2 linked regions of the Marinobacterium aestuarii genome follow. The protein of the gene in region 1 binds, or shares a complex with, the protein of each later gene. Links are inferred from orthologs where the notes say so. Each region holds a gene or a part of one and is shown in the gene's direction. Other genes may lie near its edges.

What was found. The genes of interacting proteins can lie anywhere in the genome.
Region 2: the proteins of A8C75_RS02130 (region 1) and xseA are in contact, whole or in part, in a cryo-EM structure (PDB 8TXR), measured with the Escherichia coli proteins. The link is inferred for Marinobacterium aestuarii from one-to-one orthologs.

Annotation. Positions count from the first base shown.
Region 1 is NZ_CP015839.1:493,969-498,117, reverse strand. Bases 1,307-4,149 are described here. They hold A8C75_RS02130 (exodeoxyribonuclease VII small subunit), read left to right. Parts: upstream 1,307-2,528; coding sequence 2,529-2,771; downstream 2,772-4,149. Other genes in these bases: A8C75_RS02120 (1-deoxy-D-xylulose-5-phosphate synthase), read left to right, coding at 3,659-4,149; A8C75_RS02125 (polyprenyl synthetase family protein), read left to right, coding at 2,775-3,659; pomA (flagellar motor protein PomA), read right to left, coding at 1,598-2,359; A8C75_RS02140 (flagellar motor protein MotB), read right to left, coding at 1,307-1,590. Also shown: A8C75_RS02150 (hypothetical protein), read left to right, coding at 1-53; A8C75_RS02145 (c-type cytochrome), read left to right, coding at 246-551; more of A8C75_RS02140, read right to left, coding at 658-1,306. UniProt on the Escherichia coli protein: Bidirectionally degrades single-stranded DNA into large acid-insoluble oligonucleotides, which are then degraded further into small acid-soluble oligonucleotides.
Region 2 is NZ_CP015839.1:1,115,782-1,120,033, reverse strand. What follows is about bases 1-2,947. They hold xseA (exodeoxyribonuclease VII large subunit), read left to right. Parts: upstream 1-771; coding sequence 772-2,124; downstream 2,125-2,947. Other genes in these bases: A8C75_RS04910 (peptidoglycan DD-metalloendopeptidase family protein), read left to right, coding at 2,124-2,947; guaB (IMP dehydrogenase), read right to left, coding at 1-538. In the rest of the region: more of A8C75_RS04910, read left to right, coding at 2,948-2,999; A8C75_RS04905 (FKBP-type peptidyl-prolyl cis-trans isomerase), read left to right, coding at 3,057-3,680; A8C75_RS04900 (alpha/beta fold hydrolase), read left to right, coding at 3,950-4,252. UniProt on the Escherichia coli protein: Bidirectionally degrades single-stranded DNA into large acid-insoluble oligonucleotides, which are then degraded further into small acid-soluble oligonucleotides.

The DNA of each region.
Region 1 (4,149 bases):
AGGCGCGCATACTGCGTGGCCAGGCGGATTTCGCCATTTCCCTGCGTCGCTGAGCAGGCAGAAAACCCAGCCTCGCTCAGCTGATTCAAACGTTCATTCCCGCTCATTAGCGTCTTGCCCAGCCAATGCTCCCGCCGACGTTCAGCCGTCATTCACTGCCAGTAGTCTATTTACAATAGGGAGAGACTGGTCCTAAACTTCGGTTGTTTTTGAGCCGACCTAATGAGCCTTGAGGGATAACAACGATGAAAACAACACTGATCCTGGCAGCAGTTGCTGCGCTTTCCCTGCCCATGACCGCCAACGCCGAGCGCGGCGGAGAAGAAATCTACAACACCAAATGTGGCGTTTGCCACGCAGCGGGCATCGCTGGCGCTCCCAAGCTTGGCAATGCCGAAGAGTGGGCACCCCGTGCCGCCAAAGGCGTCGAGAGCCTGCTGGCCAGCGCCAAAAGTGGCATCAACGCCATGCCCCCCATGGGCACCTGCATGGACTGCTCCGACACTGAGCTGACCGCAGCCATCCAGTACATGCTGGACGCTGCCAAGTAAGCGCCAGCCAAGCCCTACAGGCTGCAGCAGCCATAAAAAAACCGTCGCAAGACGGTTTTTTTATGGCTGGAGATCCGGACTGGAGAGCCCCGGAAAACTGGCTGTATCAGAAAATGTCACCCGGTCGCAGCGCCTGGCCCTCGGTGTCCCCCTCAGGCCTGGACTGTAACGGCAGCAGCGCCTCTTCATCCTTGCCCTTTTGAATCACTATCTCAACCCGACGGTTAAGACTGCGGTTTTCCGGCGTATCATTGGGCACGAGGGCACGGGTCGCCGCCAGACCACTGACCGTGAAGCGCGACTGATCCATGCGGCTGTCGGCAAAGAGTTCGTGTGCAACCGCCAGCGCCCGCGCGGCCGACAGGTCCCAGTTGGACTCGAAGCGCCGGCCCGAATACGGGATGGAGTCAGAGTGCCCCTGCACGGCAACAGTGCCGTTCACGTTCAGCAGGACATCACGGATCTTGGCGATGATAGGAATGGAGTCAAACTTGAGTTCGGCCGAACCCGAGTCAAAAGACCCCTTCTCCTTTACGCGAATGATAATTTTGGCGCCATCGGTTTCCACTTCCACCGAACCATCACCAATTTCTTTCGCCAGTGCCGCGGCAAATTCGATGGCTTCCTGCTCCGCTTCCTTGGCAAGCTGCTTGAGCAGTGCCTCAACACTGCCCCTGAACTTGTCCGGTGTGTCGTTCTCGCCTTCCTTGGAGCGTACATCCAGTGTATTCAGGTCACTGTTGATGGTCATCTGGCGCACTTCGTTCAGCGGTGTTGGCTCCGGCCGCCCCGGGCTGAACTCCTGCGCAATGACAGAAGTACCCTTGGGAATGTCTTCCACCTTGATCTGATTCTGTACGCCAAAGGCTTCGCGCATGGAACCTGCCAGCTGCTTGAACTTGAGCACATCCATTTCGGAAAAGGACAGCAGCAGCACGAAGAAACACATCAGCAGCGACATCAGATCGGCAAAGGTCGCCAGCCAGGCCGGCAGGCCAGGTTCGCAGGGCGGGCATTCACATTCTGTTTGATCGGTCATAGGTCGGCTATCCGGCGGCGGCTACCAGGCGTTTTTTCTCCGGCAGGTAGTTGCGCAGCATCTGCTCGATAACCCGCGGATTCTGGCCGGCCTGAATGGCCAGAAGACCATCAATCACCAGCGCCTGGTTCAGCGCCTCCTGATCCTTGCGCACCGCCAGCTTGTCGGCAATGGGCAGCACCAGCATGTTGGCAATCATGGCGCCGTACAGGGTGGTCAGCAGCGCCACCGCCATGGCCGGGCCTATAGACTTGGGATCACTCATATTGGAGAGCATCTGTACCAGGCCCACCAGGGTGCCGATCATGCCCATAGCCGGCGCCACATCCCCCATGGCACGGAAGATGCGGCTGCCGAAATCGTGGCGTTCGACCGTCAGGCGCATTTCCTTGTTCAGCAGCATGCGCACAATTTCGGGATCATGCCCGTCCACCAGCAGCTGGATACCGCGCTGCATAAAGGCGTTGCCAACTTCCTTTTCTTCCAGCGACAGCAAACCACCCTTGCGCGCGGCATCGGCCAGCTCAACGGTTTCGGTAATGATGTCTTCCGGATTCTGTGACTTGAACATGAACGCCTTGGCGGCGATTTTGCCTGCTGCCAGAAACTGTTGCAGGGTGTACTTCATCAGTACTACCAGCAGAGTTCCGCCGACCACGATCAGCAGCGAGGGCGGGTTGACGAAAATGCCCGCATCACCGCCCAGCACCATGGCCGCGATGACAATGCCCATTGATCCGATCAAACCGACCAGCGTTGCGATATCCACGGGTTTCTCCTTAACTCCGAACAGGCGTATTATCGGCTACGCCGCATGATAACAGAATTTTAATCGAGCACACCTGTGCAGCGATTGTTCGATCCGGGCCTGAGGGCCGGATTGACCCTGTTGCCATGCTCTAGTACTTTTTACGCCTCATTGATCACGGGTAAGCCTGATGCCACGCACAAAAAAGACTCCAGACTTCGAAACCTCGCTGACCGAGCTTGAGCAGCTGGTGAACCGCATGGAACAGGGCGACATGCCACTGGCCGATGCACTGCAGGCATTTGAACAGGGCATTGCCCTGACCCGCGACTGCCAGGGCATCCTCGATCAGGCCGAACAGAAGGTGCGGATGCTGGTAGAAAAAGATGGCGAGCTGCAAACAGTCCCCTTCACCGACCCTGAGGATGCCTGATCCGTGGCTCTGAACTCTCTGCTGCAACACTACTGCCTGCGCGTCGAAAGCGCGCTTGATAGCCGCCTGCAACACCGCAGCATCGAGCCCCGCCTGCAGGAAGCCATGCGCTACGCCCTGTTTAATGGCGGCAAGCGCATCCGCCCGGGTCTGGTCTATCTGTGCAACCAGCTGCTCGACGGGCAGCTGAACGCGGCCGACGCGCCGGCCTGCGCCATGGAGGCCGTGCACAGCTACTCCCTGGTGCATGACGACCTGCCTGCCATGGACGACGATGACCTGCGCCGTGGCAAACCCACCTGCCACATCGCCTTTGACGAAGCCTGCGCCATACTCGCCGGTGATGCGCTGCAATGCAGCGCCTTCGAATGGCTGGCACAGCCTCAGGCCGAACTGCAGCCACAGTTGCAGCTGCGCATGCTGGCCGTACTGGCACGGGCCGCGGGCGATCAGGGCATGGTGGCCGGGCAGGCGTTCGATCTGGCCCATGTCGGCCAAAGCCTGACGCTGCAACAGCTGCAACAGATGCACCGCCACAAGACCGGCGCCCTGCTCACCGCCTCAGTGGAACTGGGCGCCCTGTCCGCCGGTGTCGACAGCGGTGAGCGCTACGAGGCGCTGCGCCAGTTCGGCGATGCCATTGGTCTTGCCTTCCAGGTACAGGACGACATCCTGGATATCGAAGGCGACACCGCTACTTTGGGCAAGCCCCAGGGCTCGGATCTGGCACAGAACAAGCCGACCTTCCCGGCGCTGCTCGGCATGACCGGTGCGCGGGAAAAACTGCAGCAGCTGCACAGCCAGGCCATTGAAGCCCTGGCGCTCTTTGGCAGCGAGGCCGATCCACTGCGCGCCCTGGCCGACTATATCGTCAAACGGGATCACTGATGTTCGAACAGATCCCTCTGCAGCGCCCGGTAACCGCGCTACTCGACAGCATCGACAGCCCGGCCCAGCTGCGCCAGCTCAGCCCGGCCCAGCTGCCGGAGCTGGCCGAGCAGCTGCGCGCCTTCCTGCTGTACAGCGTGGGCCAGACCGGCGGCCATTTTGGCGCAGGCCTTGGTGTTATAGAGCTGACCGTTGCTCTGCATTACTGCCTCAATACGCCTGAGGATCATCTGATCTGGGATGTGGGCCACCAGAGTTACCCCCACAAGATTCTCACCGGCCGGCGCGAGCAGATGTTCAGCATGCGCCAGCAGGACGGCCTGGCACCCTTTCCCAAGCGTGCCGAGAGCCCCTGCGATGCCTTTGGCACCGGCCACTCCAGCACCTCCATCAGCGCAGCGCTGGGAATGGCCCTGGCCGATCAGCTGCAGGGGCGCGCACACCGCTCCGTGGCCGTCATCGGTGATGGCGCCATGACCGCCGGCATGGC
Region 2 (4,252 bases), 620 kb from region 1 along the record:
CGATGCGGTGCTTGCGCAGCAGGTTGCGAACCTTGTCCGGGTCAGCCCCTTCCTTCACGGTCACCAGGCGCTCTTTGGGCGTCATGATAGTGGAGACCTTGGCGTCCAGGTACTGCTCGAAACGCACATCACGGCTGGTGACGATACCGACCAGCTCGCCATCATCCACCACAGGGAAACCGGAGTAGGTCAGGCGTTCGGACAGCGCACGCAGCTCGCCCACGGTCATATCAGAGTGGCAGGTGACCGGATTATTGACGATGCCGGCCTCGAATTTCTTCACCCGGCGCACTTCGTCAGCCTGCTGCTCAACGGTCAGGTTCTTGTGAATGATGCCGATGCCGCCTTCCTGCGCCATGGTAATCGCCAGACGCGCTTCGGTAACGGTATCCATCGCCGCCGACGCCAGCGGGATATTCAGCTCGATCCCCCGGGTCAGGCGCGTCTTGAGGGATACATCCTTGGGCAATACCTCGGAGTATCCGGGCATCAACAGAACGTCATCAAAAGTGAGCGCTTCTTCAACGATTCGTAACATTATCAGCAGCCCATAGTAGCGTGAAAGGAGCATAAAAAATGAAACGCGCAATTATACAGATATCACCGACAAAAGTACAAAAACGATTAACCTCTGACCAGCCTGTATCCGGGCCAGGCGGCTCTCTCTGGCCGCCGTCGCACACAGGCTAACACAGACGCAACCGACAACCGCTTATCCCGGTGCGAATACGCCCTATTGCGACTTGTTCGGCGCCTCCTTAAGATGCAGCCATGATCCTAAAAGCCCAGACCCACGCCCTCTCCGTTTCCGACCTTAACCGGCAGGCCCGATCCTTGCTGGAAAGCTCGTTCATGATGATTCAGGTACAGGGGGAAATATCGAATTTTGTGCGCCCCAGTTCCGGCCACTGGTATTTCACCCTCAAGGATGAACGCGCCCAGGTGCGCTGCGCGCTGTTTCGCAACCGCAGCCAGTTCCTGAAATACCGCCCCAGGGATGGTGATCAGGTCATGGTGCGGGCCAAGGTATCCCTTTATGAGGGCCGTGGCGAATTCCAGCTGATCTGCGATTACATGGAAGAAAGCGGTGTTGGCCAACTGCAGCAGGCATTCGAAGCCCTGAAACTGCGCCTCGACGCCGAGGGCCTGTTTGACCAGGCCGGCAAGCAGCCTTTGCCAGCGCACCCGCGCCACCTGGGCGTGATCACCTCGCCCACGGGCGCCGCCATCCACGATATTCTCAGCGTGCTGAAGCGCCGTTTCCCCGGCCTGCCCGTCACGCTCTATCCCAGCGCCGTACAAGGTGCGGAAGCGGCCCCCGCCCTGGTGCGAGCGCTGAAATTGGCCCAGCAACACGATCAGTGTGACGTGATTATTATTGGCCGCGGCGGCGGCTCACTGGAGGACCTGTGGCCCTTTAATGAAGAGAGCGTGGCCCGTGCCATTCACGCCTGTCGCATCCCCGTCGTCAGCGCCGTGGGCCATGAAACCGATATATCGATCAGCGACTTTGTCGCCGACCTGCGCGCCCCCACTCCCTCCGCCGCCGCCGAGCTGTTGACCCCCGATCAGCGCGAACTGCAGCTGCGCCTCGACCAGGCACGCAGGCGCCTGCAGGCACGGCTCGGACAACAGCTGCAGCAGTATCAGGAACGCCTGATCGCACTGCAGCGCCGACTGCGTCACCCCGGGGAGCGCCTGCGCGAACGCGCCCAGCGTCTGGATGAGCTGGAACTGCGCCTGCGCAAGGCCGCCCTGCGCCTGCTCAGCGACAAGCGCACCCGGCTCGAACGCCAGCAGGCTCGGCTGGTACAGAGTCGCCCGCAGCGCCAGATTGCCCAGCTGCGCCAGCACCTGGCCGCCCTGCGCATGCAGTTGGAGCGCCAGATGCACTACCTGCTGCACGACAAGCGTCTGCGCAGCGCCGCCATGGCCGGCCAATTGAACGCCGTGAGCCCGCTGGCCACGCTGGAGCGTGGCTACGCCATAGTGCAGGACAACCGCGGCCAGGTCATCGACGATGCCAGCCTGCTTGCGGTTGACGACCTGATCGAAACCCGCCTGGCCAAAGGCCGCGTGCACAGCCGGGTTACCGCCACCCTGATGCCCGACGAGAACCGCTAATGCCCGCACCGCTTTCCAACCGGATATCCAAACAGCTTTTGCTGCCGGTGTTGCTGCTCGGCAGCCTGCTGACGGCCCACGCCGCCAGCGCCGACAGCCGACTTCCGCAGGAGTCCCGCGTACCCGGCGGCGTGGCCCTGGTGCCCTTCCAGGCCGCCGCCGCGCCCAGGGTCAGCTATCAGGATGCCCGGGTACTGGTGGTACCGAACCCCGCAGCCGGCCCCGACCAGTGGCTCGCCGTCGTCGGCATCCCCCTGGACGCCGATGCCAGCGCCTCGCAGCAACTGGATATCAACGGCAAGGCCCTGGCTTTCGATATCAAAGACAAGACCTACAAGGCGCAGTACCTGACCGTTAAAAACAAACGCCATGTAGACCCGGATCCGGAGGACCTGAAACGCTGGACGCGAGAAAGAGCCGAGATGGATGCAGCCTTCAGTTACTGGTCTGAACCCGCAGCTCCGGTGCTGCATTTCGCCTTGCCGGCAGACGGGCGCTTCAGCAGCCCCTTTGGCCTCAAGCGCTACTTTAACCAGCAGCCGCGCAACCCCCACAGTGGTCTCGATATCGCCGCCCCCGAAGGCGCACCTATACGGGCACCGGCGCCAGGCGTCGTGCGCGCCACCGGCAACTACTTTTTCAACGGCAATACCATTATTGTCGATCACGGTTTTGGCCTCAGCAGTCTCTACTGCCACCTCAGCCGTATCGATGTAGCGCCGGGCCAAAGCATGGCCGCCGGCGAACAGCTGGGGCTGGTTGGCAAGACTGGCCGCGTCACCGGAGCCCACCTGCACTGGAGTCTTAGCCTTAACAACGCACGGGTCGACCCGTTGCTGTTTGTCAACGAGCAGCCATTTATCGACAAGAAATAAAGCGCCGCTTGTGGTAGCCTGCCCGCTTTTAAAATCACAGAACCGACAGGGTTATGCATGTCTGAACTGAAACTGGAAACACTGGAACAACACGCGAGCTACGGCATTGGTCGCCAGATGGGCGATCAGCTGGCACAGGGCGGCTTTGAAGGCCTGGATCTGGATGCGGTTGCCACCGGCATCAAGGATGCCTACAACAACCTGGAACTGCGCGTTGAAGTTGCCGACATTCAGGCGGCTTTCAATGAGATCAATCGTCGTCTGAGCGAGCAGAAAGAAGCCGAAGCCAAGGAATTTTCCGCTGTCGGCGAAGCTTTCCTGAGCGAGAACGGCCAGCGCGACGGTGTTACCACCCTCGAATCCGGCTTGCAGTATGAAGTTGTTAACGCCGGCGATGGCAGCGTTAGCCCGACAGCCGACTCCAAGGTGCAGGTTCATTACCACGGCACCTTCATCGACGGCAAAGTCTTCGACAGCTCCTACGACCGTGGCCAGCCGGCTGAATTCCCGGTCGGCGGCGTTATCGCAGGCTGGACCCAGGCTCTGCAGCTGATGTCCAAGGGTGCCAAATGGCGCCTGTACGTGCCTTATAACCTGGCCTACGGTGCTCAGGGTTCCCCCGGTGGCATCCCGCCCTACGCCACCCTGATCTTCGACGTAGAGCTGCTGGAAATCCTCTGATCCGGCCCCGCGCCTGATCGAGTCGCGTTACCGCGCTCCCGCCTGGCAGCCTATCGGGCTTGACCGATCGTAGCGAGGGAAAGGCCGATTTGAGGCAGTTTTTGGGCTCTTTTGAGGCGAATAGTGGTTCTATTTAACAAAAAAGAGCACATAAATTGACCAAATTCGGCTTTTCCGCAGTAGATCAGTGTTAAGTCCGACAGGCTGCTAGCGGGAGCCATTCCCCGTACAACCCGCTCTGGTGCCGAGCCAGAGGCACGGAGCCATCCATGCAATTGCATCACCAGATTCAAGGCCAGGGCGAGCCCCTGCTCATCCTGCACGGCCTGTTCGGCAGCCTCGACAACTGGGGTAGCCAGGCAAAGGCACTGGCAAGCGACTACCAGGTCATCAGTATCGACCTGCGCAACCATGGCCGCTCCCCCCACGACAATGAGATGACCTACGCCGCCATGGCGCAGGACCTGATCGAACTGATGGACAACCTCGGTATCGACAGCGCCCGGGTACTGGGTCACTCCATGGGCGGCAAGGCCGCCATGCAGCTGGCACTCAGCGCACCTGCGCGCGTC